One region of the Streptomyces sp. NPDC088254 genome, then DNA from elsewhere that is predicted to be linked to it. Evidence: predicted binding sites of a transcription regulator. Region 1 holds the regulator's gene; each other region holds the start of a gene.
What was found. Region 1 encodes HrcA, which represses chaperone genes, less so after heat shock. Its sites were predicted from a motif close to TTNGCACTCNGNNNNNCNGAGTGCNAA; they were not measured.

Region 1 (10,542 bases):
GCGTCGATTCCAGTGCGGCCAGCGCCAGCGACACCGCCTCGTCCAGCTGGACGTCCCGGCCCGCCGCGTGATCCTGGGGGCGGACGACGACCTCGACGTCGGGGTCGACGCCGTGGTTCTCCACCCCCCACCCGTACCCCTCCAGCCAGATCGCGTACTTCGGCTGGGTGATCAGCGTCCCGTCGACCAGGCGGTACCGGCTGTCGATGCCGATCGTCCCGCCCCACGTGCGCGTGCCCACCACGGGACCGATCCCGAGCGCCTTGACCGCGGCGTTCACGATGTCCCCGTCGGAGCCGGAGAACTCGTTGGCGACGGCGACGACGGGCCCGCGCGGCGCGTCCTCCGGGTAACTGGTGGGCCGCATCCCGCGCGGCACGTCCCAGCCGACGATGCGCCGCGCCAGCTTCTCCACCACCAGCTGGGAGGTGTGCCCGCCCCGGTTCTCCCGCACGTCGACGACGAGCCCCTCGCGGGCCACCTCGATGCGCAGGTCCCGATGGAGCTGCGCCCAGCCGGAGCCGACCATGTCGGGGACGTGCAGATAGCCGAGCCGCCCGCCGGACTTCTCGTGCACGTAGGCCCGCCGGTCCGCGACCCACGCGTGGTAGCGCAGCGCCTCCTCGTCGTCGGTCGGCACGACCACGGCGTGCCGCGGTTCGCCCCCGCCGGCCGGCGAGATCGTCAGCTCGACCGCCTTGCCGGCGGTGCCGACGAGCAGCGGTCCAGGACCGGTGACCGGGTCGACGGGATGCCCGGCGACGGCGGCGATCGCGTCGCCGGGGCGCACGGCGACGCCGGGTGCGGCGAGCGGGGAGCGGGCGTCGGGATCGGAGGTCTCCGCAGGCAGGATCCGGTCGATGCGCCAACTGCCGTCCTCGTGACGGGAGATGTCGGCGCCCAGCAGACCCTGGCGGGCGCCGCCGCCGTAGCCGCCGCGGGGCATGACGTAGGCGTGCGAGGTGCCGAGTTCGCCGTGCACCTCCCACAGCAGGTCGATCAGGTCGTCCTTGGTCGCCACCCGCTCCAGGATCGGGCGGTAGCGGTCGAGGACGCCGTCCCAGTCGACGCCGCCGAGGTCGGGCCGCCAGAAGTTGTCCCGCATGACGCGGCCGGTCTCGTCGTACATCTGCCGCCACTCGGCGGCCGGGTCGACCGTCTGGCGTACGCGGCCGAGGTCGACGGTGATGTTGGAGTCGCTGTCCTCGTCGCCGGAGGCGCGCCGGTCGCTGGGGACGACCTTGAGTTTGTGGTCGGTCCACAGCAGCAGCCGTTTGCCGTCGCCGCTGACGTCGAAGTCGTCGACGTCGGAGGCGAGGTGGTCCAGGCGGCGGTGGGCGAGGTCGTAGCGCTCCAGCTCGGTGTGCGGGTCGGGGTCGTCGGGTGTGGCACGGGAGGCGCCGAGTACGCCGCGCACCGGGTGGCGCAGCCAGAGCACGCCGTCCTTGGCGGCGCGCAGCGTGGAGTAGCGGGCGGCCTCGACGGGGAAGGGGATGATCCGGTCGGCGAGGCCTTCGAGGTCGATGCGGGTGGCCGGGGTGCCCTCGCTGTCGGGGGTCTCGTCCTTGTCGGGGGCCTCGAAGGGCCGGCCGTGCCGCTGCGGGCCGAACGGGGAGGGGGTGGTGGCGGCCAGCGTGACGAGATGCGGGCGGGCGCCGGCGACGAAGGACAGGTCGAAGGCGTGCTCGTCGTAGACGGGGTCGAAGGCGCGGGTGGACAGGAACGCGAGGTGCTTGCCGTCGAGGGTGAAGGCGGGCGCGAAGTCCCGGAAGCGCAGCGGGGTCGCCTCGGTGACCGACAGGTCGGTGGTGTTGGCGAGCTTGAGCTGACTGAGCGGCCGCGGGCCGGGGTGCGACCAGGCGAGCCAGCCGGAGTCGGGTGAGAAGACCAGGTCGCCGACCTCGCCGTCGGCGCTGCGGTCGACCTCGCGGACCTCGCCGGTCTCCCGTTCGACGAGCAGCAGCCGCCCGTCGTGGGCGGCGACGGCGGCCCGGCTGCCGTCGGGGGACATGGCCAGTTCCAGGACCCGGCCGAGGCGTCCGGCGGCGAGCCGGCGCGGGGCCGCGCCGGGGGCCGCCCCGGTGGCGGGGGCGAACTCCAGGGCGTCCTCGCCCTCGGCGTCCGTCACCCACACCACCCACTCCTCGCCCTCCACGCGGAAGGTGTGCGGCAGCCGGGCCCGCACGCCCGGCTCGGCGGCCAGCGCGCGGGCGGGCCCGTGGCGGTGGGTGACCCAGTGGATCGCGCCGCGGATCTCCACGGCGCTGCCGCGCGCGGTGTGGTCGGGCATCGCGGAGCCCATCCAGCGGGCGGCGGCGACCGGGAACGGCCGCCGGTCGGTGCGCTGTCCGCCGAGGCGGACGTCGAGCCGGCGCGGCTCGGCCCCGTCGAGGTCGTCGAGGATCCACAGCTCGCCCGCGCTGACGTACACGATCCGGGTTCCGTCGCCGGCGGCCTGGCGGGCGTAGAAGCCGTCGAGCGGGGTGTGCCGGCGCAGGTCGGAGCCGTCGGCGAGGGAGGAGTAGAGCGCGCCGACGCCCTCGTGGTCGGAGAGGAAGGCGATCCGGTCGCCCGCCCACACCGGGTACTCGATGTTGCCGTCGAGGTCCTCGTGCAGCCGGGTGAACTCCCCGGCACCTTCTCCGTCGCCGACGGACCGGTCGATCCACAGCTTGCCCGCGGTGCCGCCCCGGTAGCGCTTCCAGTGGGCGGCCTCGCGGCTCATGGTCGCGGACAGCAGCACGGTGGCCGGGCCGTGGGCGACGCCGCCGACGGGGCCGTACGGCAGGACCGTCGAGGGCCCGCCGTCGAGCGGGACGGCGTGCGCCCAGCTTCGGCGCAGGCTGGCCTGGCCGTGTGCGGTGAGCGCCAGGACCTGTCCGTCGGGGGTCCAGCCGTGCACCTGGGTGCGCCAACACCCCCAGTACGTCAGCCTGGTGGACGGTCCGCCGTCGACGGGGGCGATGTGCGCCTCGGGGGCGCCGTCGCGGGTGGAGGTCCAGGCGACGGTCGTGCCGTCGGGTGAGATGCGCGGTGTGGAGACGGGCACGTTGTCGGCGCTGACCCGCCAGGCGCGGCCGCCGTCGAGGGGGGCGAGCCACACGTCGTCCTCGGCGGTGAAGGCCACCAGTTCGCCGTGCAGATGCGGGTATCGGATGTACGCAGCAGGCGTCGCGGACTGTGTCACCCGATCACTCTAGGCAAGGGCGCGGGCCGTGAACAGGGGCTTAGGGGTGCTTGCACCATGAGCGTCCGATCAGGGCCACTACTTGCCCTCGACCGGTCCGCAACGGGTGTCCGACGGGCACCAGACGGTCCGGGTGACGGTCACGGTGACCGTGGGCCGGGCCGGTCGGGCCGGATTCGCGGAGGGCGGCGGTTGCAGCGGTGAGGGCGTCGCGGACGCGCAGTCGCCGAGTCCGCTGACCCGGAAGACCTGTCTGCCGCCCACCTGCGCGCGGAGGTCGCCGCGTACGCAGGAGCCGTCGACGGCGCGGGTGACCGTGCCGTCGACCTCGATGTCCCGGCCGTCGTCGGTCCGGCCCTGGCACTTGACCGAGGCGATGGTCTCCTCCCCCGCCGAGGCGCGGCCCTTGCCGTAGTCGGCGGTGCAGGTCAGCCACTGTACGTCCGTTTTACGGCGGGCCAGTTCGGCCGTGGCGGCCTCGTCGGTGGTGTACGCCACGGACGCGGCGCTCAGCCCGCCCGGATCGCACGCCGCGAGCCCGCCCGCGGCCACGAGCGCCAACCCTGCCACCGCGGCCGTGCGTGTCCCCGGCCGTCCTGCCCGCATGCGTCGTAAAGCCCCCATGCGGGCAGACTGCCACCGCCGCGGCGGTGGCGGTAGAGCGCGTGCCGCCCCTCACGCGCCTCGAACTGCGCCCGTACGGGCGTCCTTCAGGACCAGCGGCCGGTGCGGCCGAGGAGCAGGGCGGTGGCGGCGGTGCCGGCGGTCGAGGTGCGCAGCACGGTGCGGCCGAGGATGTACGGCTTCGCGCCCGCCTCCTTGAACAGCGCCAACTCGTCGGACGAGACGCCCCCTTCGGGGCCGACGACCAGCACGATGTCTCCCCGGTCGGGGAGTTCGGCGGTGGCGAGGCGCTCGCTGCCCTGCTCGAAGTCCGAGTGGAGCACGGCGGCGAAGTCCGCGCCGGCGAGAAGTGCCGCCACCTGCTTGGTGGTCGCCGCGTCCGCGACCTCGGGGAAGCGCACCCGGCGGGACTGCTTGCCGGCCTCGCGGGCGGTGGCCCGCCACTTCGCCAGCGCCTTGGCGCCCCGCTCGCCCTTCCACTGCGTGATGCAGCGTGCGGCGGACCACGGGACGATGCGGTCGACGCCGGTCTCGGTCATCGTCTCGACGGCCAGCTCCCCCCGGTCGCCCTTGGGCAGCGCCTGCACGACGGTGATGCGGGGCTGTTCCTCGGGCTCCTCGTTGATGCTCTCCAGGTCCATGACGACCAGCCGGTCCTTGCCCTCGGCGGCCCTTACGACGCCCTCGGCCCAGCGCCCGCGCCCGTCGGTGAGGACGACGCCCTCGCCGGGCCGCAGCCGCTTCACGGAGACGGCGTGCCGCCCCTCCGGGCCGTCGAGGACGACCTCCCCGCCGCTGCCGTCGGGGACCTTCAGCGGATCGAGCACGAACACCGGAGCCGTCATCGCTCCGCACCTCCTTCTGCGTCGGCCGCCGACGCGGTCCACACCGCGCCCGTCTCGGCCGCCAGTACCTCCACCAGCTCACCGGCCGGCATCTCCCGGGCCATCCGGTGGCCCTGCCCCGCCCACAGAGCCATGCCCTGCGCGTCGCCCGCCGCGGCGGCCGCCTTGCGCAGCGGCGCGGTGAGGTGGTGCACCTCGGGGTAGGCGGCGGGCGCGTAGCGTCCGTGCTCGCGCAGGAAGCGGTTGACCAGGCCGCGGGCCGGGCGGCCGGTGAACGCGCGGGTCAGCCGGGTGCACACGAACAACGGGTTCGTCAGCGCCTCCTTGTGGGCGGCGGCCGCGCCGGACTCGGGCGTGGGGACGAACGCGGTGCCGAGCTGGACGGCGCTCGCGCCCGCCGCGAGGGCGGCGGCGATCTGGCTGCCGCGCATGATGCCGCCGGCGGCGACGAGGGGCAGCCCGACCGCCTCACGGACCTGGGCGATCAGCGACAGCAGTCCGATGCCGGAGCCGTCGTTCTCGGGGACGTCCCGGTGGGTGCCCTGGTGGCCGCCGGCCTCCACGCCCTGCACGATCACCGCGTCCGCGCCGGCCCGTTCCACGGCGAGCGCCTCCTCGACGGTCGTGGCCGTGACCAGCGTGACCGTCCCGGCCCTGCGCAGCGAGGCCAGCGCCTCGGGGCTCGGCACGCCGAAGTGGAAGGACACCGCCGCCACCGGGTCGTCGAGCAGCACGGCGAGCTTGGCGTCGTAGCCGTCGTCCCGCCCGCTGTCCGGGTCGCCGAGTTCCGTGCCGTACCAGGCGGCCTCGCCGGCCAGTTGGTGGGCGTACACCTCCACGGCGCCGGTCTCGGCATGCTCGGGCTGCGGCATGAAGAGGTTCACGCCGAAGGGCCGGGAGGTGAGCCCGCGCAACTGCTTGATCTCCCGGTACATCCCGTCGGCGGTCTTGTACCCACCGGCGAGGAAGCCGAGCCCTCCGGCCTCGGACACGGCGGCGGCGAGCCGGGGGACGGAGACGCCGCCCGCCATGGGGGCCTGCACGATCGGATGGCGGAGAAGACCGGCCAGCGCGAAGGACATGACCGCATGGTGTCATGTCCCGGCGCCCTGTCCCGCCGGGGGCTCCGCCCCCGCCTCACCGCCCGTTGAAGGCGTCCTTCAGCCGGGAGAACAGCCCCTGCTGGCCGGGCTGGAACTGCCCCTGGGGGCGCTCCTCCCCGCGCAGCTTCGCCAGTTCCCGCAGCAGCCGCTCCTGCTCCGGGTCCAGCTTGGTGGGCGTCTGGACTTCCACGTGCACGATGAGGTCGCCGCGCCCGCCGCCGCGCAGGTGCGTCACTCCGCGCTGGTGCAGCGGAATGGACTGCCCCGACTGCGTGCCGGGCCGGATGTCGACCTCCTCCGACCCGTCCAGCGTCTCCAGCGGCACCTTCGTGCCGAGCGCCGCCGCGGTCATCGGGAGGGTGACCGTGCAGTGCAGGTCGTCGCCGCGCCGCTGGAACATCGCGTGCGGCAGTTCGTGGATCTCGACGTAGAGGTCGCCGGCCGGGCCGCCGCCCGGTCCGACCTCGCCCTCGCCGGCGAGCTGGATGCGGGTGCCGTTGTCGACGCCGGCCGGGATCTTCACCGTCAGCGTGCGCCGCGACCGGACCCGTCCGTCGCCCGCGCACTCGGGGCACGGGGTGGGCACCACGGTGCCGAAGCCCTGGCACTGGGGGCAGGGACGCGAGGTCATGACCTGGCCCAGGAAGGACCGCGTCACCTGCGACACCTCACCGCGGCCGCGGCACATGTCGCAGGTCTGGGCGGTGGTGCCGGGCGCCGCGCCCTCGCCGCTGCAGGTGGTGCAGACGATCGCGGTGTCGACCTGGATGTCCTTGGTGGTGCCGAACGCGGCCTCCTCCAGGTCCACCTCCAGCCGGATCATCGCGTCCTGCCCGCGCCGGGTGCGCGACCTCGGGCCCCGCTGGGACGCCGTGCCGAAGAACGCGTCCATGATGTCGGAGAAGTTGCCGAAGCCACCGGCGCCGAAGCCGCCCGCGCCTCCCCCGCCGGCCTGCGAGAGCGGGTCGCCGCCGAGGTCGTAGACCTGCTTCTTCTGCGGGTCCGACAGCACCTCGTAAGCGGCGTTGATCTCCTTGAACCGCTCCTGGGTCTTCGGATCGGGGTTGACGTCCGGGTGCAGCTCGCGGGCGAGCCGCCGGAAGGCCTTCTTGATCTCTTCCTGCGACGCGTCGCGGCGCACGCCGAGAACGGCGTAGTAGTCCGTGGCCACTTACGACTCCGCCAGGATCTGTCCGACGTACCGTGCCACTGCGCGTACCGCTCCCATCGTTCCCGGGTAATCCATGCGGGTCGGTCCGACCACGCCGAGCTTGGCGACTGCCTCGCCGCCCGAACCGTAGCCGACCGACACCACGGAAGTGGAGTTGAGTCCCTCGTAGGCGTTCTCGTGCCCGATACGCACGATCATGCCCGAATCCCCCGCCTCGCCCAGGAGCTTGAGGAGCACGACCTGCTCCTCGAGGGCCTCCAGGACGGGCCGGATGGTGAGGGGAAAGTCATGTCCGAAGCGGGTGAGATTGGCGGTGCCGCCGATCATCAGCCGCTCCTCGTTCTCCTCGACGAGCGTCTCCAGCAGGGTGGAGAGCACCGTCGAGACCGTGCCGCGGTCCTCCGCCTCGAAGGCCTCCGGCAGATCCTCCACCAGAGGCGGCACATCGGTGAACCGGCGGCCCGCGACCCGGCTGTTGAGCCGGGCGCGCAGGTCCGCGAGCGAGGCCTCGCCGAACGGCGCGGGGCAGTCCACCAGCCGCTGCTCGACCCGCCCGGTGTCCGTGATCAGCACGAGCATGAGGCGGGCCGGGGCGAGCGAGAGCAGTTCGACGTGCCGCACCGTGGACCGGGTCAGCGACGGGTACTGCACGACGGCGACCTGGCGGGTGAGCTGCGCGAGCAGCCGGACCGTCCGCGCGACGACGTCGTCGAGGTCGACGGCGCCGTCGAGGAAGTTCTGGATGGCGCGCCGCTCGGGCGCGCTCATCGGCTTGACCCCGGCGAGCTTGTCGACGAAGAGCCTGTAGCCCTTGTCGGTGGGGATGCGGCCGGCGCTGGTGTGCGGCTGGGCGATGTAGCCCTCGTCCTCCAGGGCGGCCATGTCGTTGCGGACCGTCGCCGGGGACACGCCGAGGCTGTGGCGCTCGGTGAGCGCCTTGGAGCCGACCGGCTCCTCGGTGCCGACGTAGTCCTGGACGATGGCGCGCAGCACCTTCAGCCGTCGTTCACTCAGCATCCGCGCACACCTCCAGTGCTTCGTCCCCTTGGCGCCTTGCCTGGCACTCGTCACATTCGAGTGCCAGCGTTCCCCGGCCAGTGTACGGCCGTGGGGTGCGCGGGGGGCAAGGTCGGTCCGGTCGCATGCCGGCCGACGGGTTCGTCACGGTTAGCGTCGCGGTATGACGGTCACTTGGGAAGAGCTGGGTTGGGAGCAGGTCGCGGCGGGGGTCGGGCGGCGGCGGCTGCCGGGCTGGGACTGCACGGTGGGGCTGGTCGTGGGGACCGGGGCGGTGCTGCTGATCGACGCGGGTTCGAGCCTCGCGGAGGGCACACGGCTGCGGGCGGAGGCCGAGCGGCTCGCCGGACGCCGTGTGACTCATCTCGCGCTCACCCACCCCCATTTCGACCATGTGTTCGGGGCGGCGGCGTTCGCGGGCGCGGTGGTGTTCGCGGCGGTGGGCGCCGAGTCGGTGTTCGCGCGGGAGCGGGCCGAGCTGCACGCGGACGCGGTGCGCAACGGGCTGGACGAGGCGGCGGCGACGGAGGCCGTGGACGCCCTGGTGCGGCCTCGCCACCTGGTCTCCGGGGAGTGGACCCTGGACATGGGCGGCGGGCGTCAGGTCCTGCTGGCGAACGTGGGCCCCGGCCACACGGCACACGACCTGGCGGTGCTGGTGCCGGGGTCGCCGGAGGCGGTGTTCTGCGGCGACCTGGTGGAGGAGTCCGGCGAGCCGCAGGCCGGGCCGGACGCCGTGCCCTCGCACTGGCCGGCCGCCCTCGACCGCCTGCTCGCCCTCGGCGGCGCGGACGCACGGTACGTGCCCGGTCACGGGGCGGTCGTGGACGCGGCGTTCGTGCGGGCGCAGCGGGACGCCCTGGCCGCCCGTTTCGGCGTGTCGCCGTGACAGCGCCCCGGCTTCTCCTATCGTCGTCCGAATGCGCCAGTACTCCGCCGATCTGACCCCGTCCTGGAAGAAGCCGCAGCCGGTCCCCGAGGTCGCGGCGGAGCCCGGCCTGGTGGTGGAGGAGCCGGGCAGCGGCTTCTGCGGCGCGGTGATCCGCTGCGAGGCGGGCACGGTCACCCTGGAGGACCGTTTCGGCAAGCACCGGGTGTTCCCGCTGGAGCCGCGCGGGTTCCTGCTGGAGGGCCGCACGGTGACTCTCGTAAGGCCCGCGTCGGGCGGCCCGGCGCGCCCCGCCCGCACGGCCTCGGGTTCGGTGGCCGTGCCCGGCGCACGCGCGCGTGTGGCCCGCGCCGGCCGGATCTACGTCGAGGGGCGGCACGACGCCGAGCTGGTCGAGAAGGTGTGGGGCGACGACCTGCGCGTCGAGGGCGTGGTGGTGGAGTACCTGGAGGGCGTCGACGATCTCCCTTCGGTCGTCGAGGAGTTCGCGCCGGGACCGGACGCGCGGCTCGGCGTCCTGGTGGACCATCTGGTCCCGGGCACGAAGGAGTGGCGGATCGCACAGTCGGTGACCAGCGAGCACGCGCTCGTGGTGGGCCACCCGTACATCGACGTCTGGGAGGCGGTGAAGCCGTCGGCCCTGGGCATCGAGGCATGGCCGCGCGTGCCGCACGGCCAGGACTGGAAGACGGGGGTGTGCCGGGCGCTGGGCTGGCCGTCGGACAACACCGGGGCGGTGTGGCAGGCGATCCTGGCCCGGGTGGGCTCCTACAAGGACCTGGAGCCGGAGCTGCTCGGCCGGGTGGAGGAGCTGATCGACTTCGTCACCGGCTGACGGGCCGGGCGGGCGTTCAGTCCACGAGGTCCCTGACCACGGCGTCCGCCAGCAGCCGCCCGCGCAGGGTGAGGACGGCGCGGCCCTCGTCGTAGGGCCCCGGCTGCAGCAGTCCCTCCGTGAGCGCCCGGCGCGCGGCCGCGAGTCCCTTCTCCCGCAGCACGTCCAGCGGTACGCCCTCGCGCAGCCGTAGCTCCAGCAGGATGCGCTCGACCCGGCGGTCCTCGTCCGTGAGGAGTTCGCGGCCGGCGCCCGGGGAGCGGCCCGCCGCCAGCGCCGCCGCGTACGCCCCCGGGTGCTTGACGTTCCACCAGCGGACCCCGCCGACGTGGCTGTGGGCGCCCGGCCCGGCGCCCCACCAGTCGGCGCCGCGCCAGTACAGCTCGTTGTGCAGACAGCGGGCCTCCGGCGAGGTGGCCCAGTTGGACACCTCGTACCAGTGGTAGCCGGCCGCCGTGAGGGTCTCCTCGGCGATGAGGTAGCGGTCGGCGTGCGCGTCGTCGTCGGTCATCGGGATCTCGCCCCGGCGGATGCGGCGGGCGAGCTGGGTGCCCTCCTCGACGATCAGGGCGTAGGCGCTGACGTGGTCCGGGCCGGCGTCGAGCACGGCGTCCAGGGAGGCCCGCCAGTCGTCGTCCGACTCGCCCGGCGTGCCGTAGATCAGGTCCAGGTTGACGTGCTCGAAGCCCGCCGCCCGCGCTTCCGCCACGCAGGCCTCGGGCCGGCCGGGGGTGTGGGTGCGGTCGAGGATCCGCAGCACGTGCCGCCGGGCGCTCTGCATGCCGAGGGAGACCCGGTTGAACCCGCCCTCGCGCAGGGCCGCGAGGTACGCCGGATCGACGGACTCCGGGTTCGCCTCCGTGGTCACCTC
Region 2 (10,542 bases), on a different contig from region 1:
GCGACGTCGTGCGGGGAAGCCGTGGAAGCCATACGCCTCAACCTAGCCCGCACGGGAAACGCTCAAACGTACGGAAGCCCTCCGAGGGGGTGTCGCTCACGCCACCCTGCGGGAGGCGTACTCCGCGATCTCCGCCATCGGCGGCCGCTCCTCGGTGTCCACCGGGTGGGTGCGCGGTTCGAAGCCGTCCGCGCCGCGCTCGAACTGGGTGAGGGCGGGGCGCACCAGGTGGCCGCGGGCCAGCCGCAGCTGCGCGGTGCGGTAGATCGCAGCCGCCATCCGGCCGAGCGCCTGCCCGTCCTGGTGGCGGTGTCTGCGCACGCCCACGTCGACCTGGGCGAGCGCGTCCAGACCGACCAGGTGCAGCGCGTCGACGAGCATCCCCAGCTCGACCCCGTAGCCGACGGGGAAGGGCAGCCGCTCCAGCAGACTGCGGCGGGCCGCGTACTCGCCGCCGAGGGGCTGCACGAAGCCCGCGAGCTGCGGCCAGTGCATGTTCAGCAGCGGGCGCGCCATCAGTTCCGTGACCCGGCCGCCCTGGCCGGCCGCCCCGGTGGGGGCGGGCGTGTCGGCTCCGGCGCCCAGGGGGCGGTCGTACATGGCCTTGACCAGGTCCACGCCGGGATCGGTGAGCAGCGGGCCGACGATTCCGGACACGAAGTCGGAGGAGAACTCCCGCAGATCGGCGTCCACGAAGCAGACGACGTCGCCCGTGGTGACCAGCAGCGACCGCCACAGCACCTCGCCCTTGCCGGGCAGCGCCGGGATGCGGGGGAGTATCGCGTCCCGGTGGACGACGCGCGCCCCCGCCGCCGCGGCGACCTGGGAGGTGCGGTCGGTGGAGCCGGAGTCGACGACGACGATCTCGTCGACGAGCGGGGCCTGCCGCATGAGGTCGTGACGGATGACCGTGACGATCTCGCCGACCGTCTCCTCCTCGTTCAGCGCGGGCAGCACCACGGACACCGACTGGCCCGTGGCGCGCTTGGCGGCCAGGATTCTGTGCAGCGGGCGATCGGTCACCGACCAGGAGCGGGTGGCGAGCCAGCGCCCGACTTCTTCCAGCACGGTCTGCGGCTCCTCACTGTCGCGATCACACCAGGTGCACGGGGGGTGACCGTGTGATCCGTCTCGCGCTTCGGACGACTATCTCAACTGTCCGGGGTGTCGGTTACAGTCTTGAACAACGCGGATGACCATCGCATGTCCGGGGTCAATCCGGCGTTCAGGGATCAACAACTGCATACCGCTCATCCAGAGGGGCAGAGGGACACGGCCCGATGAAGCCCCGGCAACCCTCCAGCCGGCTCTTGTCACATCGACGTGGCGGGGCTCCCGGCTCGGGAAGGTGCCAAATCCGTCTCACGGCGAGATGCGTCGTGAGGAAGATGAGGAGAAAGGGCCTCGCCTCACATGGCTGCGCAGACTGTTGCGACCGGAACCACCGCTTCCACCGGCACCGCCGCCCCCGCCGTCGATCTCGGCCCCGCCGCGGCGCTGAGCTGCCGGGAGTGCGGTCACCGCGTCCCCCTCGGCCCGGTCTTCGCCTGCGAGGAGTGTTTCGGCCCGCTGGAGATCGCCTACGACTTCTCCTCCTACGACACGGAGGAGCTCCGCAAGCGCATCGAGGCCGGCCCCGCCGACATCTGGCGCTACGCCCCGCTGCTGCCCGTCCCGGCCGACGTCGCGGACAAGCCGAACATCAACCCCGGCTGGACCAAGCTCGTCCAGGCCGACAACCTGGCCCGCGAGCTGGGCGTCGAGCCCGGCAAGCTGTTCGTGAAGGACGACTCCGGCAACCCGACCCACTCCTTCAAGGACCGGGTCGTCGCCCAGGCCCTGGAGGCCGCCCGCGCGTTCGGCTTCACCACCCTTTCCTGCTCCTCCACCGGCAACCTCGCCGGCGCGGTGGGCGCCGCCGCGGCCCGGGCCGGCTTCCGCTCCTGCGTGTTCATCCCGCACGACCTGGAGCAGGGCAAGGTCGTCATGGCCGCGGTCTACGGCGGTGAACTCGTCGGCATCGAGGGCAACTACGACGACGTCAACCGCTTCTGCTCCGAGCTCATCGGCGACCCGGCGGGCGAGGGCTGGGGCTTCGTCAACGTCAACCTGCGGCCGTACTACGCCGAGGGCTCCAAGACGCTGGCGTACGAGATCTGCGAGCAGCTCGGCTGGCGGCTCCCCGACCAGCTGGTGGTGCCCATCGCCTCCGGCTCCCAGCTCACGAAGATCGACAAGGGGCTGCAGGAGCTGATCAAGCTCGGGCTCGTCGAGGACAAGCCGTACAAGATCTTCGGCGCGCAGGCGGAGGGGTGCTCACCGGTGTCCGTCGCCTACAAGGCGGGGCACGACGTCGTGCGGCCGCAGAAGCCGGACACCATCGCCAAGTCGCTGGCGATCGGCAACCCTGCCGACGGCCCGTACGTGCTCGACATCGCGCGGCGCACCGGCGGCGCGGTGGAGGACGTGAACGACGAGCAGATCGTCGACGCGATCAAGGTGCTGGCGCGGACCGAGGGGATCTTCGCGGAGACCGCCGGCGGAGTGACCGTGGGCGTGACGCGCAAGCTGATCGAGAACGGGGTGCTGGACCCGACGCTGACGACCGTCGTCCTCAACACCGGGGACGGTCTGAAGACCCTGGACGCGGTGGCCGGCACGGGGCTCACCGCGACGATCCGGCCGAACCTGGAGTCGTTCCGCGAGGCTGGTCTCGTCTAGTCCCGTCCGCCGGGGCACCGGCCCCCGCGCCTGTCAGCAGTCTGCTTCACCGGAGGTCTGAGCATGAGCGTCACCGTCCGCATCCCGACCATTCTCCGCACCTACACGGGCGGGGCGGCCGAGGTCACCGCCGAGGGCGGGACCCTCGGGGAGGTCATCGCCGACCTGGAGAAGAACCACACGGGCATCGCCGCCCGCGTTCTCGACGACCAGGGCAAGCTGCGCCGGTTCGTCAACGTGTACGTGAACGACGACGACGTCCGCTTCGAGCAGGGCCTTGAGACGGCGACGCCCGAGGGTGCGGGAGTTTCCATCATTCCGGCCGTCGCGGGTGGCTGAGCGACGGTCCCTACCCGCCGGTAGTAACCGTCGGTAACAGTGATTACCGAGAGTTCATCGAATTGCCCTCTCCGCAAGAGAAGCGGAGGGGGCAATTCAGTGTGGTTGAGCGCGGTACAGTTGGGGAACCGGCCTCCGATTCAATGATCCGGAGCCTTTGATTTCTGCCTTACGTCCGACAAGAAGTAGCCAAAGTGTGTGCGCCTTCTGCGGCTTTTGTAACGTTTGGGCGGTCCGACTTGCCCTGAATTCGGACGAATTCTCACCACTTTCCGGACGGTGTGCGTCCAGAATTCTCGTCCGATTGACCTGTTGCAGACGGCAGTTGGACAGATACATTCAGCCGCGGTCGACGCGTTCCGGCGCACGCCCCCAACCAACTGGGGGGTGAGGTCTGACCCGGATCCGCGAAGTGTGGATCTGTGCAAGGGCCAGTAATAGGGGAGTTAGGCATGGCTCAGGGCACCGTCAAGTGGTTCAACGCGGAGAAGGGGTACGGCTTCATCGCGGTCGACGGTGGTGCGGACGTCTTCGTCCACTACAGCGCCATTCAGATGGACGGCTACCGCACCCTGGAAGAGGGCCAGCGGGTCGAGTTCGAGATCTCGCAGGGCCAGAAGGGCCCGCAGGCCGACATGGTTCGCGTCACCGCCTGAACGTTTCAAACGAAGGGCTCGCACCCCGCCGACGGGGGTGCGGGCCCTTCGTGCTGCCCGGCCGTGGATCCGGCCGCGCCGTGGCCCCGTCCCGGCGGTTCCGGGGGCGCCGGCGGTGTTCGCGCATGGCCGACAGTCCCGGCGTATCCGACGAAGGCGCTTGCACTCGCCATGGCCGAGTGCTAATCATTGGCGTTAGCACTCTGAAGGTGAGAGTGACAACGAAGGACCGGGTCGGTGAGGCCCGCAGGCCGGGTGGGAAGGAACCACGAGGCCGGCGAGCCGTCCGTCGCGGGCGCGGGCGCGGTCCGAAGGAATCACCCCCAGTCCTGGAGGGACCACTTCACATGGCCAAGATCATCGCGTTCGACGAGGAGGCGCGGCGCGGCCTCGAGCGCGGCATGAACCAGCTCGCGGACGCCGTCAAGGTGACGCTCGGCCCCAAGGGCCGCAACGTCGTCCTCGAGAAGAAGTGGGGCGCCCCCACGATCACCAACGATGGTGTGTCCATCGCCAAGGAGATCGAGCTCGAGGACCCGTACGAGAAGATCGGCGCCGAGCTGGTCAAGGAAGTCGCCAAGAAGACGGACGACGTCGCCGGTGACGGTACGACCACCGCGACCGTCCTCGCCCAGGCCCTGGTCAAGGAGGGTCTGCGCAACGTAGCCGCCGGCGCCAACCCGATGGCCCTCAAGCGCGGTATCGAGAAGGCCGTCGAGGCCGTCTCCGGTGCCCTGCTGGAGCAGGCGAAGGATGTCGAGACCAAGGAGCAGATCGCTTCGACGGCCTCCATCTCCGCCGCCGACACCCAGATCGGCGAGCTCATCGCCGAGGCCATGGACAAGGTCGGCAAGGAAGGCGTCATCACCGTCGAGGAGTCGCAGACCTTCGGGCTCGAGCTCGAGCTCACCGAGGGCATGCGCTTCGACAAGGGCTACATCTCGGCGTACTTCGCCACCGACATGGAGCGTATGGAGGCCGTCCTCGACGACCCGTACATCCTGATCGCCAACTCCAAGATCTCCAGCGTCAAGGACCTGCTCCCGCTCCTGGAGAAGGTCATGCAGTCGGGCAAGCCGCTGCTGATCATCGCCGAGGACGTCGAGGGCGAGGCCCTGTCGACCCTGGTCGTCAACAAGATCCGTGGCACGTTCAAGTCCGTCGCCGTCAAGGCCCCGGGCTTCGGCGACCGCCGCAAGGCCATGCTCGGCGACATCGCCATCCTCACGGGCGGCGAGGTCATCTCCGAGGAGGTCGGCCTCAAGCTGGAGAACGCGACCCTGGACCTTCTGGGCCGCGCCCGCAAGGTCGTCGTCACCAAGGACGAGACCACGATCGTCGACGGCGCCGGCTCCTCGGACCAGGTCGCGGGCCGTGTGAACCAGATCCGCGCCGAGATCGAGAACAGCGACTCCGACTACGACCGCGAGAAGCTCCAGGAGCGCCTGGCGAAGCTCGCGGGCGGCGTGGCCGTCATCAAGGCGGGCGCGGCCACCGAGGTGGAGCTCAAGGAGCGCAAGCACCGCATCGAGGACGCCGTCCGCAACGCGAAGGCGGCCGTCGAGGAGGGTATCGTCGCCGGTGGTGGCGTGGCCCTGCTGCAGGCCTCCCAGGTCTTCGAGAAGCTGGAGCTCGACGGTGACGAGGCGACCGGCGCCAACGCCGTGAAGCTCGCGCTGGAGGCCCCGCTCAAGCAGATCGCCGTCAACGGTGGTCTCGAGGGCGGCGTCGTCGTGGAGAAGGTCCGCAACCTCCAGGTCGGCCACGGCCTGAACGCCGCGACCGGCGAGTACGTCGACATGATCGCCGAGGGCATCATCGACCCGGCGAAGGTGACGCGCTCCGCGCTGCAGAACGCCGCGTCGATCGCCGCGCTGTTCCTCACCACCGAGGCCGTCATCGCCGACAAGCCGGAGAAGGCCGCGGCCCCGGCCGGCGGCGGCATGCCGGGCGGTGACATGGACTTCTGATCGACCTGACGGTTGATCGCCTGTCCTTCGGACCGAGGGCGGCACCCCCTGCTGACGCGGGGGGTGCCGCCCTCGGGCGTTTCGGCTGCCGCGGCCGACCTCCGGGGGCGGGCGGCCGGTGGGTGCGTGGGCGGGATCACAGGGCGGGGTGGTCGTGAGCCGGAATGCGGGAGGCGTCCCAGCCGGTTGAACCGTTCGCAGGAACTGAATGCATATGCACATACCAATGGTTACGTCGTGAGGAGCCCCACGTGAGCGTCACCCCGCCCACTTCCACCCGCGCTGCCGAGATCCTCTCCCGGCCGGTCACGATCAACGGCCTCACGGTCCCGAACCGCATCGCGATGGCGCCGATGACGCGCATGTTCTCCCCGGGCGGCGTCCCCGGCGACGACGTCGTGTCGTACTACGCCCGTCGCGCCGCCGCCGGCGTCGGCCTCATCGTCACCGAGGGTACGTACGTCGGGCACGACTCCGCCGGCCAGAGCGACCGGGTGCCCCGGTTCCACGGCGAGGAGCAGCTCGCGGGGTGGGCGAAGGTCGCCGAGGCCGTGCGCGCGGCGGGCGGCACGATCGTGCCCCAGCTGTGGCACATCGGGATGGTGCGCAAGGACGGCGAGCCGCCCTACGCGGACGCGCCCGCCGTCGGTCCCTCCGGCATCCGCGTCGACGGCGACGACGTCACCGGCAAGGCCATGACCCAGCGCGACCTGGACGACGTCATCGGGGCGTTCGCACAGGCCGCGGCCGCCGCCGAGCGCATCGGCTTCCACGGCGTGGAGATCCACGGCGCCCACGGCTACCTCGTCGACCAGTTCCTGTGGGAGCACACCAACCGCCGCACCGACGCCTACGGCGGCGACCCGGTGGCCCGTACGAAGTTCGCCGCCGAGATCGTGGCCGCCGTGCGGGAGACCGTCTCGCCCGAGTTCCCGATCATCTTCCGCTACTCGCAGTGGAAGCAGGAGGCCTACGACGCGCGCCTCGCCGAGACCCCGGAGGAGCTGGAGGCCATCCTGACCCCGCTCGCCGCGGCCGGTGTCGATGCCTTCCACGCCTCCACCCGCCGCTACTGGCTGCCGGAGTTCGAGGACTCCGACCTCAACCTCGCGGGCTGGACCAAGAAGCTCACCGGCAAGACCGCCATCACCGTCGGCTCGGTCGGTCTCGACGGCGACTTCATCAAGGGGTTCCAGGGCGAGGGCTCGCCGGTCAAGGGCATCGACGACCTCCTCGACAGCCTGGAGCGCGACGAGTTCGACATGGTGGCCGTGGGGCGCGCCCTGCTCCAGGACCCGCAGTGGGCGGCGAAGGTCCTCGCCGGCCGCTTCGCCGACCTGGCTCCCTACGACGCGTCGGCGCTGCGCACGCTGAGCTGAGCTGAGCTGTGTCCGGGGTGCGTCCCGGCTGAGTCCGGGGTGAGCCCTCGCGGGGCCCGGGGTGGAATGCTGTCCGCCTCGGGCCCCGTTCATGTCATACGACTTCGCGAGGCGGCTGTCACTCACACGAGGGGTGACGGCCGCTTCCGGCACTTCCCCCGACCGCCGGTCGTTCCATGAACAGCCGGCCGATGACAGCGGATCACCGCAGACGACAGCTGATCACAGCCGACGGCAGTCCATGACAGTCGAAGCCAGTCAAAGTCAGTCGATGACAGGAGTGTTGGATGACGATCGCCGAGTCCCAGCTCGTCGTGCGCACCGCCGCGGGAGCCGTGCGCGGGCGCCGTGAGGACGGCCTGACGGTGTTCCGCGGCATCCCGTTCGCCGCGCCTCCGGTCGGCGAGGCCCGGTTCCAGGCCCCACGCCCGCCGCAGCCGTGGGACGGCGTGCGGGACGCGCACGCCTTCGGGCCGCCGCCCCCGCAGGAGGCGGTGTTCCAGGGGCTCGCGGCAACCCGTGAGGAGCCCACGGGCGACGACTGGCTGACGGTGAACGTCTGGACGCCGGAGACGGGCGGGCTCGGGACGGACCCGGCGGAGGCCGCCCGGCCGGTGATGGTGTGGATCTACGGCGGCGCCTACAAGCTCGGGCATTCCGGCAGCCCGGGATACGACGCCCAGCACATAGCCCGCGCCGGCGACCTCGTGGTGGTCACCTTCAACTACCGCGTCGGCATAGAGGGGTTCGCGCGGCTGGACGGCGCTCCCGCCAACCGGGGGCTGCTGGACCAGATCGCGGCGCTGGAGTGGGTGCGGGACAACATCGCGGGGTTCGGCGGGGACCCCGGCCGGGTGACCGTGTTCGGCGAGTCGGCGGGCGCCGGTTCGGTGGCCGCGCTGCTCGCCGCACCGGGCGCGCGCGGGCTGTTCGGGCGGGCGATCGCCCAGAGCGTGCCCGGCACGTTCTTCTCCGACGAACTGGCCCGCGACCTGGCGGCGGCCATCGCGGCCGAGGCCGGGCTGCGCCCCACGGCCGCCGACCTGTCCGCGGTGGACCCGCGTCGGCTGACGGAGGCCGGGGCCGCGGTGGGCGCGAAGATGGGGCAGCGGGTGGACCGCTGGGGGCAGGTCGCGCCCACGGCCACGCCTTTCTCGCCGGTCGTCGACGGCGAGGTCCTGCCCGCCACCCCCTGGCAGGCGCTGGCGGCGGGCGCCGGGCGGGACGTGGAACTGGTCGTCGGGCACAACGCGCAGGAGTACCGCCTGTTCGTCGCCATGACGGGCCGCCTGGGCAAGGTGACGGAGGAACAGGCGGCCGCCGCGCTGCGGACGTTCGCCCCGGACGGCGGCGAGGCCGCTTACCGCGCGGCCTACCCGGAGGCGGGAGCCGAGGAGTTGTACGAGCGGGTGCAGTCGGACTGGCTGTTCCAGATACCGTCCCTGCGGCTGGGCGAGGCGCAGATCGCGGGCGGTGGCCGGGTCCATCTCTACGAGCTGACCTGGCCGGCGCCGGGCATGGGCGGCGGGCTCGGCGCGTGCCACGCCCTGGACGTGCCCCTGCTGTTCGGCACTTACGAGGCGGACCTGGGGGCGCTGCTGTTCGCGGGGGTGGAGGTGCCGGCGGAGGCCAAGGAGCTGACGGCCCGCTTCCAGGCCGCGTGGACGTCCTTCGCCCGGACCGGCGACCCGGGCTGGCCGGCGTACGACGGGCAGCGGCGGCTGACGCAGGTGCTGGACGTGCGGCCGGAGGTGCGGGCGTATCCGGAGGAGACGTCGCGGCGGCTGTGGGAGGGCTACGACTTCCCGGCGCTGCCGCTGGTGGGACGGTGACCGGGACGGAGAAACAGGACGAAGGGACGGGGCAAAGGAACGGGACGACGGGACGGGACGACGGGACGGGACGGGACGGAGAAGGGACTACAGGTTGCCGAGAGGTTCGATGTCGGTGCGGACCGGGGTGCCCCAGATCCGCAGCACCTCGTAGTCGGTGAACTCGTGCACCAGCCGGTAGGCCATCGCGGGGCGGGAGCCGCGGCGCAGGGCGGCGAGGTAGAGCTCGGCCTCGCGGCGGTCCCGGCGGGGGGTGCCGCACAGCTGCCACTCCTGTCCGTTCCACAGCTCCGGGAGCCAGCGCTGCTGGGGCTGGGGGCGGTCGGCGCGGGTGCCGTAGCGGGAAGGGGTGGGGGCGGCCGGGCTCGATGAGTGCGGGGCGGGGCCGTTGAACTCGGCGCGGCGGGCCGCGCGGCGGCGGGTCTCGCAGAGCAGGCAGAGGTCGGGGGCGGCCTGGTCGACCGGGCCGCCGGGGTGCTCGGCGCACCGGGTGGCGGGCGCGGCGGCGGTGACGCTTTCGTCCAGCAGCTCCAGGGCGCGCCGCAGGTCCGCCTTGACCTCGTGGAGCTTGGCGTCCGGGGTGTCCGCGGCGAGGGCATCGCCGTGCTCACCGAGGAGGCGGAGGGCGCGGCCCAGGTGGGTGAGCTGGGCGTGGTTCATGGCGGGCGGCTCCGGTTTCTGCTGCTGGCCGAGGTTGCGTCGCGCGGGCGGCGCGGGGCGGTGGTTCTCGAAACCACGGTCGCACATGTCCGGGGCGGAGCGGGGTCAGGCCGGTGGGCGCGGGCGGTCGGGGACGCCGAAGAGGTAGGTCGCGGTGAAGCCGACGGCGTAGCCCGTCAGCAGGCCGCCCGAGTAGATGGCGAGCAGGGAGCCCCAGCCGCGGTTCCCGGCCAGCAGGGGGAACAGGGCCCAGCCGGACGGACCGATGGCCGTCGCGCCGACGCGGTCGCCGAGCATCGCGAAGAAGCCGACGAACGCGCCGCCGGCCGCCCCGCCCGCGCAGGCGGTGAGGAACGGGCGCCCCAGAGGAAGGGAGACGCCGTAGATCAGGGGCTCGCCGACGCCCAGCAGACCCGCCGGGAGCGCCGAGCGGATCGTCGTACGCAGGGAGGTGTCATGACGCAGACGGACGTAGACGGCGAGGCAGGCGCCGACCTGGCCCGCGCCGGCCATCGCCAGGACGGGCAGCAGCACGGTGTAGCCCTGCTGCTCGATGAGGGTGGCGTGGATGGGGATGAGGGCCTGGTGCAGGCCCAGCATCACCAGCGGCAGGAACAGTCCGCCGAGGACGAGGCCGGCGAAGGGGCCCGTCGTCGTGAGCAGCCAGTTCGCGGCCGTGCCGATGGCGGTGGACACCGCGCCGGCCGCCCACATCAGGCCGTAGAGGGTGGCGAGGCCCGCGACGAGGACGGTGAGGGTGGGGGTGAGGAGCACGTCCAGGGCGTCGGGGACCCGGCCCCGGCACCACTTCTCGACACGGGTCGCCAGCAGGGCGGCGGCCAGCGCGCCGAGGACGCCGCCCTGGCCGGGGGAGAGCGTCACCCCGAACACGGTGAGCTTCGCGACGCCCGGATACACCACGATCGCGGCGACCGCGCCGCCGAGGACCGGCGTGCCGCCGAACTCCTTGGCGGTGTTGAGGCCG
Region 3 (10,542 bases), on a different contig from region 1:
ATACCGACACGGCGAGGGCGGCGAGGGAGGCCAGCGCGCCCACGATGCTGGCTATCTGATCGGCCTCGCTCAGGTTTCCGCCGATGGCGAGGGCCGTGAGAGCCACGAGGGCCGCAAGGAAGAGTGCCGACAGGACGAGAAGGAACGCCTTCTTGTAGGCCGTCATGTTCGTATTTATACATCACACGAACTCCGCCCTGTAGATGGCGATTTGAACACCGGGAAGGTGAAAGGCCCGACCTGCGGTCCGGGACCATGTCATGCGTCCACGCAGTCGAGTTGCTCCGTGTGGGTGAACGCAGCGCGAAACGGTCTTCACTCGACGCGTCCGCCCGCAGACGTTGCGTGCGGCACATTCACCGCGAACGCAGCATCCAATGCAAACGGCCCCCGCAGCGGCTGCAACCGCTCACGAGGGCCTGGACCACTAGTGGAAGTAACAGGCTCCACCGTGATTTACCGTCACCATATCGCGCCCCCGCGCGCCTACACCCGGTTCTCGCACGACATCATCCGGCACCCCCGGCTCTCCTCCGACGCCGTGCGTCTCCTCACCTGGCAGCTCTCCCTTCCCCAAGGAGCGCGCGAGCCCCTCTCCCGCACCGCCGAACGCGCCAACATCGGTGCCTGCGCCTTCACCCGGGCCAAGCGGCAGCTCAAGGAGGAAGGATTCGTGCACGAGCGGCGCGTCCAGGGATCCGGCGGCCACTGGGCCACCCAACAGCTGGTCTCCAACGTGCCGTTGAGCGCCGCCGAGGCGGCCAAGCTCCTCGCGCGGATGCCCGTGGCGGGTGCAGCGCCCGACCCCGTGTCACCGCAGGTGACACCGAGTCCCCTGATTCCGGCCGTCGGTGATCCGACTCCCCGGCTCTCCGACGGTCATCCAAAGAAATACCTTGCAGGAAACCCCTCCGACCAACCACCCGAACCCCCGGTCCAGCCGGGCCCCGAGCCGGCTGTCGAGGCTGAACCCGAGACGGACACGCCCCCGGAGATCCTCTCCGCCGCCACCGACCTCGTCACCGGCTTCTCCCGCCTCTCCCCCGCGCTGCGCCACGTCCCCCGGCCGATGCACGCCGAGCTGACCCGACTCACCGCCCGCTGGCTGGAAGCGGGGCATCCGCCCAGCGCGGTCCGCATCCACATCCTGCGGGGCCTGCCCGACGACACCACCCCCGTCCACCGCCCCGGCGGCCTCCTGCGCCACCTCCTCCGCGACGTCCCGCCCGTCACCGAGCCCACGCCGCCGAGGCCCGCGCCGGACCCACTCCCGCCGACGCCGGCCGCAGGCCCACGTCTCTCCGCCCGCCTGACCGGTGCCGTCGAGTGCCAGGGCCCCCACACCCAACCGATGCTCTTCAACCCGACCACCGGAGAAACCCTCTGTCCACGTTGTGTCGCCGGCGGGCACCTGGCCGACGCGCTGGGCAGCGCTCGCCCGGCCGGGGCCACGGTGATCATCAGCCGAGGCGTCTCTTGAGTTCTTGGTCAGTCCGGCCGTACCGGGGCGAGGCTTCCTCTGTGCGAGGCTGAGGGCCGTGCCAGTCCAGGCACAGGACGGTGGCGTCGTCTCTCGGCTGGCGACCGCCGTAGGCGTCGGCCACCGCGCCGACCAGCGTGCGCACGACCTCGCGGGGGTGCTCGGCGGCGGTGTCGCGGATCAGGCCGGGCAGGTCGACGGTGTCCGCCTCGCGTTCCTGCATGCCGTCGGTGTACAGGAAGAGGCGGTCGCCGGGGCGCAGGTCGATGTCCTGCACCCGGTAGGCCCCCTGCCAGGCGACGCCGAAGGGCAGGTTCACAGCCAGGCGCAGCTCCTGGACCGTGCCGTCGCGCAGTCGAAGCGGCCGGGGGTGGCCGGCGTTGACGAGCTGAGCACCGCTGCCGTCCAGGGCGATGCGCACGAGCTGTCCGGTGGCGAAGGTCTTCCGGCCGTGGTCGATGAGTGCCTGATGGGTCTGGCGGGCCTGTTCGGCGAGGTCCTTTCCGGCGCGGCGGGCGCCGCGGGAGGCGTTGACCAGGAGGGTGGCCATGAGCGAGGCGTCGACGTCGTGGCCCATGGCGTCGGTGACCGACAGGTGCAGGGTGTCCTGGTCGAGGGAGTAGTCGTAGGTGTCGCCGGCGATGTCGGAGGCCGGGACCAAGGCGCCGGCGAGGTCGAACTCGGCGGCCTCGCAGGAGGCGGCCGAGGGCAGCAACTGGCGCTGGATCTCCGCGGCCAGACTGACCGTGGTGGTGCGGTTGCCCCAGTGGTAGAGGTCGGTGAAGCGGCGGTCGGTGACGATGATGTACGCCAGCGCGTGCGCGGCCTCCGCAACCCGTGCAAGCACGTCCTCGGTGGCGTCGTCGAGGAAGAGTTCGAGGACGCCGATGGTGTCGCCGCGGTTGGTGACGGGGGCCAGCACCCGCTGCCCGCGCTCGTGTCCGTCGTGCGGCGTCCGCACCGGCTTCTGGGTGCGCAGGACCTCGTCGTAGAGGCTGCTGCCGGCCAGGGGGATGTGTTCGGCGCGGTGCCGCTGTGGCGTGGCGGTGTTTTCGCTGACGCGCAGCAGACGACGGCCGACGACGTCGACGAACAGGAACGACACGTACCGCGCTCCGAAACGCCGGCGCAGGTTGTGCGCCACGACATCCAGCGAGCCGACCGGCGCGGCTTCCTCCGCCGCGGTCAGCACGTCCGCCAATTCCACCCGCTCACGCAACACACCGGCCTCCTCTGAGTTGGAGACTCGTTTTCCCGCCGACCGGACAAACACCCCCACTGCTGCGGCACGTGCCTGGGCTCAGGCTTGCCGGCCTACTTGGATTCGACGCGTCCGACGGGGTCGGAGTCGGCCGCCAGCGCGTCGCACGCCGTCTGCCAGGCGGGGTCCTCGGGGTGGAACGCGCTGCGCAGGTAGGCCCAGGCGAGGTGGGCGAGGGCGGCGACCCGCTCGGGGTTCTCGTCGGTGGTCTCAGCGACGTCGTATCCGGAGACCCCGCCGAGCCCGTGCTCCGCGCCGAACAGGGTGAGCAGGGACTTGGGGCCGGGGGCGAGGGTGTAGGGATCGGTGTGCCAGTCCGGGCCGCTGACCGTCAGGAAGGCGGAGTCGTCCTGGTCGCCGGCGACCACGAGTGCGGGGGTGGTCATCGTGGAGAAGTCGGTGGTCAGGAGGAAGGAGTAGTTCTCGACGGTGAACTCGGTGAGGGCGTCGCCGCCCCGGCCGGGCGCGGCGAGCAGCACGCCCGCCTTGATCCGCGGGTCGGCCAGGTCCACTTCGGTTCCGTCATGGGGATCGGTGAGGCGGGCGCCGAGCAGCAGGCTCGCGGTGTGTCCGCCCATGGAGTGCCCGGCGACGGCGATCCGGCTCCGGTCGAGACGTCCGGCGAGCTGCGGAACTGCTTCCTCGATCGCCTCGAGCTGGTCGAGGACGCGCGTCATGTCCTCGGCCCGGGTACGCCAGTGCGCGGCGGCCCCGGGGGTGTCGGCGTCCAGGCTCAGCGTCCTGGAGTCCAGGTGGGTGGGCTGGATCACGACGAAGCCCCGTTCGGCCCAGAAGTCGGCGAGCGGGGCGTAGCCGTTCAGCGAGGAGAGGTGGTGGGAGAAGCCGAGGCCGTGCGAGAGGAGAACGACCGGCAGCTCGCTCCCGGTCACCGGCGCGGAGACGCGCACCTGGAGGTCCACGGCGCGGCCGGGGGCCGGCAGCACCACCGGGCTGACGGAAAGGACGGGTGTGGGCGAGTGGAGGGGGCGGGCCGTGCAAGCAGGTGCACTCATGAGGAGCATGCCCTTCGATGACACCCGTCGCCTGGCCGCGTACGGCGGCGGCGGGTACGGCGGAGTGCCCGCAGTCAGCTAACCTGAAAGCGGATCGTTGTTCCATTTAAGATACGGAACACTGATCCGTTTCGTCAACGGCCGCCGGAAGGAGAGCGTGGTGCCCGCAGCAGGCCCGGCCGAAGGAGCGTCCGCCCGCAGCAAGCGAGCAGACGCGGTACGCAACCAGCAGACGCTGCTCGACGCCGCGGCGGAGGTGTTCGTGACCTCGGGGATCGACGCACCGATCCGTCAGATCGCGGCCCGGGCGGGTGTCGGGCTGGGGACGGTCTACCGCCACTTCCCCACCCGGGCGGACCTGGTCACCGCCGTCTATCACCATCAGATCGAAGCCTGCGCCGAAGCCGGCCCGAAACTGCTGGCCGACGCCGCCTCCCCGTTCGACGCGCTGCGCCAGTGGGTCGACCTCTTCGCCGACTTCCTGGTCACCAAGCACGGGCTCGCCGACGCCCTCCAGTCCGACAGCGACCGCTTCGCCACGCTGCACACCCACTTCCTCGACCGGCTGATGCCCGTCTGCGCCCAACTGCTCGAAGCCGCCGTCGACGCCGGCGAGATCAGGCCCGGCACACAGCCCTACGAACTGATGCGCGGCATCGGCAACCTCTGCATCGGGCACGACAGCGACCCCCGCTACGACCCTCGAAGGCTGATCGAACTACTCCTCCAAGGGCTGCGACGCCCATGAATCCGGCACCTGCGCCTTGGCAGCACGAAGGCCCGGCGCTCCGTCCGGGGAGGCTGCTGGTCGATGCAGCAGTCTCACCGTTCAGGGGCGCCGGGCCTCACTGCCGATGTCGGTCAGTGCCCGTCAGCGGCGGGGTGCCTCAGTGGGCGTGGCCGTGGCCGTGGCCGGCCGCGGCGGGCTCTTCCTCTTCCTTCTTCTCGACGACCAGGGTCTCGGTCGTCAGGAGGAGGGAGGCGATGGAGGCGGCGTTCTCCAGGGCGGAGCGGGTGACCTTGACCGGGTCGATGACGCCGGCCTTGACCAGGTCGCCGTACTCGCCGGTCGCGGCGTTGAAGCCCTGGCCCTTGTCGAGCTCGGCGACCTTGGAGGTGATGACGTAGCCCTCCAGGCCGGCGTTCTCGGCGATCCAGCGCAGCGGCTCGACGGCGGCCTTGCGGACCACGGCGACGCCGGTCGCCTCGTCGCCGGTCTTGTCGAGGTTGCCCTCGAGGACCTTGACGGCGTGGACGAGCGCGGAACCGCCACCGGAGACGATGCCCTCCTCGACCGCGGCGCGGGTCGCGGAGATGGCGTCCTCCAGGCGGTGCTTCTTCTCCTTCAGCTCCACCTCGGTGGCGGCGCCGACCTTGATCACACACACGCCGCCGGCCAGCTTCGCGAGGCGCTCCTGGAGCTTCTCGCGGTCCCAGTCGGAGTCCGTGTTCTCGATCTCGGCCTTGATCTGGGCGATCCGGCCCTCGACGTCCGCCTTGTTGCCGGCGCCGTCGACGATGGTGGTGTCGTCCTTGGTGACGGTGACGCGGCGGGCGGAGCCGAGCACGTCCAGGCCGACCTGGTCGAGCTTGAGGCCGACCTCCTCGGAGACGACCGTGGCACCGGTGAGGACGGCCATGTCCTGCAGCATCGCCTTGCGACGGTCACCGAAGCCGGGGGCCTTCACGGCGACGGCGTTGAAGGTGCCGCGGATCTTGTTCACGACGAGGGTCGACAGGGCCTCGCCCTCGAGGTCCTCGGCGATGATCAGCAGCGGCTTGGAGGCGTTGGCCTGGATGATCTTCTCCAGCAGCGGCAGCAGGTCCGCGATGGAGGAGATCTTGCCCTGGTTGATGAGGATGTACGGGTCCTCCAGGACGGCCTCCATGCGCTCCTGGTCCGTCACGAAGTACGGCGACAGGTAGCCCTTGTCGAAGGCCATGCCCTCGGTGAAGTCCAGCTCCAGACCGAAGGTGTTGGACTCCTCGACGGTGATGACACCGTCCTTGCCGACCTTGTCCATCGCCTCGGCGATGAGCTCGCCGACCTGCTGGTCCTGGGCGGACAGCGCGGCGACGGCGGCGATGTCCGCCTTCTCGTCGATCGGGCGGGCCGACGCGAGCAGGTCCTCGGAGACGGCCTTGACGGCGGCGTCGATGCCCTTCTTGAGGAGGGCGGGGGACGCGCCGGCGGCCACGTTCTTCAGGCCCTCGCGCACCAGCGCCTGGGCGAGCACGGTGGCGGTGGTCGTGCCGTCACCAGCGATGTCGTTGGTCTTGGTCGCCACCTCCTTCACCAGCTGCGCGCCGAGGTTCTCGTACGGGTCGTCGATCTCCACCTCGCGGGCGATCGTGACACCGTCGTTGGTGATGGTGGGGGCGCCGAACTTCTTGTCGATGACGACGTTGCGGCCCTTGGGGCCGATCGTCACCTTGACCGTGTCGGCCAGCTTGTTGACGCCGCGCTCGAGGGCGCGACGGGCGTCCTCGTCGAACTTCAGGATCTTCGCCATGACAGCGGGAGCCCTCTCGGAGATCTGTGGATGAAGCTTTTGAAAAAACGCACTGCGCCCCGGGCGCCCGGCTTTTTATGTGGTCGCGGGGGCCAGGGGCGCAGCGTCAAGCATCAATGTGCTTCCGGAACTATCCGGGGTGAACTACTTCTCGATGATCGCGAGAACGTCGCGAGCCGAGAGGACGAGGTACTCCTCGCCGTTGTACTTCACCTCGGTGCCGCCGTACTTGCTGTACAGGACGACGTCGCCGACCTTGACGTCGAGCGGCAGGCGCTCGCCGTTCTCGAAGCGGCCCGGGCCCACGGCGAGGACGGCGCCCTCCTGGGGCTTCTCCTTCGCGGTGTCCGGGATGACCAGGCCCGAGGCCGTGGTCTGCTCGGCGTCGAGCGGCTGGACCACGATGCGGTCCTCGAGCGGCTTGATGGCAACCTTGGAGCTGGTGGTCGTCACGATCCGACCTCCCCCTTCGGAGATCTCACGGGGTTAACTGTCTGAGGTGGCGACCAGGTGGATCCGTCGTCGCGGGTGCCGGACCTGCCCGTCGCGTTGTTGGCACTCTCCAGTGGGGAGTGCCAAAGCCGAGACTATGACCGGGGTTAGCACTCGGTCAAGCGGAGTGCCAATGCCTGCGGCGCGTCGGCCGAAATTTCCGCTCGGGTGAGCGTGTTCGGTACCCGGTGCCGGGGGGCGTCGTCGGGGGGCCGCCGCCCCCAGACCCCCGCTTCGGTCCTGTACGTGCCTCGTCCTCAAGCTCCCCCGTAGGGGGGCACCCCCGGACGGGCCGGCTTCAGCCGACCTTGCCTTACAGGTAGTCCTCCAGTTTTCCCACCGTCAGGTGTTGTTGCTGGATCTCGCGCAGCAGGCCCGGGGTTCGGTCGGGGGTCGTGGCGAGGATGTCGCCGGGGTGCAGGCGGTGGGGGTCGGTGGGGGTGCGCCACAGGATGACCGCGGTGATGCCGCAGTCGGCGGCGGCTCGCCGGGTGGTGGTGTCGTACGCGCCGTAGGGCGGGCGGAAGAGGCGGGGGCGCAGGCCGAAGCGGGCGTTGAGCTTGTTCTGCTGGCCGCAGATCTCGGCGCGCTGGCCGGCGTAGGGCAGGCCGCGCAGGGCGGCGTGGTCGAGGGTGTGGTTCTGGAGGTCCGCGCCGACCTCCCGCAGGCGGGCGAAGTGGGCGTAGGCAGGGCCGGCGACACTGTCGGTGACGAACACGCTGACGGGGAGGCGCAGTTCTCGGACCATGTCGACGAAACGGGGGTCGCGTTCGGCGCCGTCGTCGTAGGTGAGGAAGACGACCCTGTCGGAGGTGGCGACGCGGTCGAGGACCGGGGGGAGGGTCCGTCGGGGCGGGGGCTTCGGGTGGGCGGGGGCCGGTGCGGGGGCCAGGGGGGACGGGAGGCCCCAGCGGCGGTACGGCGGCTCGACCGTCGCGGGGGCGGGCGCGGAGCGCGCTCGGGTCGCCGCCGGGCCCGCCGCCGATCCGCCTGCGGGGGCGCAGGCCGTGAGGGCGCAGGCGGCGAGGGCCGCCACGATGAGGGCCGCCGCGCGTGCCGGCGCCGTCGGGGCCGAGGGCCGCCCCCGGCGTGTCACAGGTAGTCCTCCAGGCGGGCCACCGCGTATCCCTCTCCGGTCGCCTTGTTCAGGAAGGTGCGGATCATGTCGGGCATTGTGCCCTTCCAGTCGTCCGGCCCGCGGAAGTGACTCAGGACGATGTCGCCCGGGTGAAGCTCGCGGTCCCACTCGCGGTACTCCCAGTGGTCGACGAACACCTCCTCGTTCCACAGGGGCACATGGGTGACGCCGCAGGACTTCGCGGCGCGCAGGGTGGCCTTGTTGTAGTTGCCGTAGGGCGGGCGGAAGAGGGTCGGGCGGCGGCCGTACTGCTTCTCGACGACGTCCTGCATCCCGCAGATCTCGTGCTTCTGGCGCTGGTAGGACAGGCCCGGCAGGTAGGGGTGGTGGAGGGTGTGGTTGTTGAGGGTCACCCCGTCGTCCTGCATCTTCTTGAAGTAGCCGTAGTCGTCCTTGACGAGGTAGTCGCTGAGGAACGCGGTGTACGGGATCCGCAGCTCGGTCATCATGCGCAGGAACGCCGGGTCCTTCTCCGCGCCGTCGTCGACGGTGAGGAAGACGACCTTGTCGTCGGTGGGGACGGTGGTGAAGACCGGCGGGAGGCCGAGCTCCTCGTGGTCGTCCACCTCGAAGCCCTCGCGGGTGCCGATCCTCGGCTTCCTCGCGGGCGGCGCGGGGGGTGTGAGCGGCACCTTCTGCAGGTCCCAGCGCTCGGCCGCCGCGACCCGCGCCGCGTGGTCGGCGCGCAGTCTGGCCGCGTACGAGTGGAGGGGGCCGGCCTTCGGGCTCTCGTCGGGCTGCTGACCGGGGGCGGGACCGACCGCGCCGCCGCCGCTCTCCGCGCAGCCCGAGACGATCGCGGCCAGGGCGAGGGCCGTGAGACCGCTCTGGTACGCCGTCCACCTCGTCCGGCATTTGTCATTTCGTACGACTGATCCCATGGCGCCGGATCCTCGCAGTCCGGCCCGGAAACCCCCGTCCGACACCGCGGCCGGAGGCGCACGGTCCACCGACTGGCCCACAATGACCCGGTGAACGACCTCGCCCCCCTCCTCACCCCTGAAGGCCGCGCCCTGCTCGACGCCGTGCGTGGCACCGCCCCCGCCGACGAGCTCGCCGTCGCCACCCGGCTGCGGCGCACGCATCCCGCCGCGCTCGTCTCCGCCGCCCTGGGGCAGGAACGGCTGCGGCAGCGGGCGGCGGTGAAGTTCGGGGCCGAGGACGCGGCGCGGATGTTCTTCACGCCCAACGGGGTCGAGCAGTCGACGCGGGCGAGCGTGGCGGCGTACCGGGCGGCGCGGCTGAGGGAGCTGGGCGTGTCCCGCGTCGCCGACCTGTGCAGCGGGATCGGCGGCGACGCGATCGCGCTGGCGCGCGCGGGAATCACGGTGCTCGCCGTGGACCGGGACCCGGTGACGGCGGCGGCGGCCCGGGCGAACGCGGACGCGCTCGGCCTCGCCGGCCTGATCGACGTACGGGAGGCGGACGTGACGGAGGTGGACACGGCCGGGTACGACGCCGTGTTCGTCGACCCCGCCCGGCGGGGCGGCCGGGGGCGGATCTTCGACCCGGAGGCGTACTCGCCGCCCCTGTCCTGGGCCGTGGCGGCGGCGCTCAAGGCGCCGCACGCCGCCCTGAAGGTGGCCCCGGGCATCCCCCACGAGGCCGTGCCCGCCGAGGCCGAGGCCGAGTGGATCTCGGACGGCGGGGACGTGAAGGAGGCGGTGCTGTGGTTCGGGACGGACCCGGGCGCCGTCCGCGCCACGCTGCTGCCCGGCCCGCGCACCCTGCGCGGCGCCGGTCTGCCGAACCCGCCCGTGCGCCCCGTCGGCCGCTACCTCTACGAGCCCGACGGGGCCGTCATCCGCGCACACCTGGTCGCTGACGTCGCCCGGGACCTCGACGGCGGCCTGGTCGACGAGACCATCGCCTACGTCACCGCGGACACCCTGCGGCCGACGCCGTACGCCACCGCGTACGAGATCACCGACCGGCTGCCCTTCAACGTCAAGAAGCTGAAGGCGCTGCTGCGGGAGCGGGAGGTGGGGATCCTGACGGTGAAGAAGCGCGGGTCGGCCGTGGAGCCGGAGGAACTCCGCAAGAAGGTCAGGCCCCAGGGGCCGAACGCGGCGACGGTGTTCCTGACCCGCGTGGCGGGAGCCCCGACGATGCTCGTCGGCCGGCCGGCCGAAGCCCCCACGGCCGACGGACCCCGCCCGTAGCCCCAGGTGCGCATGGGGCGGGGCAGGCGCTTCAGGGGCGGTGCAGGGACTTCCAGAGGTCGCTCGCCTCGGGGTTGCGGGCGATCACCCGGTTGGGGTCCGAGGGGGCCGGGCGCACCGGCATCATCACGGTCGTGACCTGCGCGGCGGACAGGGACTTCAGGCTCCGGGCGAGTTCCGTCAGCTCGGAGAGGGAGTCCAGGCCGGTGTCGGTGGTGAGGCTCCGGGTGGCCGCGTCGGCGACCTCGTACAGGCGGGTGGGGCTGGTGAACAGGTCGGTGGAGGCGATCTGTTCGAGGAGGGCCTTCACCAGCGTCTGCTGGAGGCCGATGCGGCCGAGGTCGCTGCCGTCGCCCATGCCGTGCCGGGTGCGGGCCAGGGCGAGGGCCTGGACGCCGTCGAGGTGGTGGACGCCCGCCGCGAGGGTGAGGTGGCTGTCCTCGTCGTCGATGTCCTCGGTCGTGGTCACCGTGACCCCGCCGA

Region 2: groL (chaperonin GroEL) is a predicted target of HrcA. The motif match lies at 3,876-3,902, and genes of this name have one in related genera.
Region 3: groES (co-chaperone GroES) is a predicted target of HrcA. The motif match lies at 6,867-6,893, and genes of this name have one in related genera.

Annotation. Positions count from the first base shown of each region.
Region 1 is NZ_JBIURQ010000003.1:378,766-389,307, forward strand. Features, by position in the region: gene ACIOC0_RS12230 (S41 family peptidase) at 1-3,187, opposite strand, end outside; gene ACIOC0_RS12235 (hypothetical protein) at 3,266-3,811, opposite strand; gene ACIOC0_RS12240 (16S rRNA (uracil(1498)-N(3))-methyltransferase) at 3,898-4,656, opposite strand; gene ACIOC0_RS12245 (nitronate monooxygenase) at 4,653-5,738, opposite strand; gene dnaJ (molecular chaperone DnaJ) at 5,794-6,930, opposite strand; gene hrcA (heat-inducible transcriptional repressor HrcA) at 6,931-7,947, opposite strand; gene ACIOC0_RS12260 (MBL fold metallo-hydrolase) at 8,111-8,836, shown strand; gene ACIOC0_RS12265 (DUF3097 domain-containing protein) at 8,868-9,671, shown strand; gene hemW (radical SAM family heme chaperone HemW) at 9,688-10,542, opposite strand, start outside.
Region 2 is NZ_JBIURQ010000004.1:415,255-425,796, reverse strand. Features, by position in the region: gene ACIOC0_RS14890 (trehalose-6-phosphate synthase) at 1-32, opposite strand, end outside; gene ACIOC0_RS14885 (glucosyl-3-phosphoglycerate synthase) at 97-1,068, opposite strand; SAM riboswitch class I at 1,248-1,395, shown strand; gene thrC (threonine synthase) at 1,414-2,721, shown strand; gene ACIOC0_RS14875 (MoaD/ThiS family protein) at 2,785-3,060, shown strand; gene ACIOC0_RS14870 (cold-shock protein) at 3,513-3,716, shown strand; gene groL (chaperonin GroEL) at 4,064-5,686, shown strand; gene ACIOC0_RS14860 (NADH:flavin oxidoreductase) at 5,938-7,065, shown strand; gene ACIOC0_RS14855 (carboxylesterase/lipase family protein) at 7,353-8,897, shown strand; gene ACIOC0_RS14850 (hypothetical protein) at 8,985-9,557, opposite strand; gene ACIOC0_RS14845 (PTS transporter subunit EIIC) at 9,663-10,542, opposite strand, start outside.
Region 3 is NZ_JBIURQ010000010.1:190,113-200,654, forward strand. Features, by position in the region: gene ACIOC0_RS27865 (hypothetical protein) at 1-166, opposite strand, end outside; gene ACIOC0_RS27870 (hypothetical protein) at 452-1,480, shown strand; gene ACIOC0_RS27875 (PP2C family protein-serine/threonine phosphatase) at 1,461-2,702, opposite strand; gene ACIOC0_RS27880 (alpha/beta hydrolase family protein) at 2,795-3,754, opposite strand; gene ACIOC0_RS27885 (TetR/AcrR family transcriptional regulator) at 3,915-4,502, shown strand; gene groL (chaperonin GroEL) at 4,642-6,267, opposite strand; gene groES (co-chaperone GroES) at 6,412-6,720, opposite strand; gene ACIOC0_RS27900 (polysaccharide deacetylase family protein) at 7,073-7,855, opposite strand; gene ACIOC0_RS27905 (polysaccharide deacetylase family protein) at 7,852-8,778, opposite strand; gene ACIOC0_RS27910 (SAM-dependent methyltransferase) at 8,869-10,059, shown strand; gene ACIOC0_RS27915 (LCP family protein) at 10,091-10,542, opposite strand, start outside.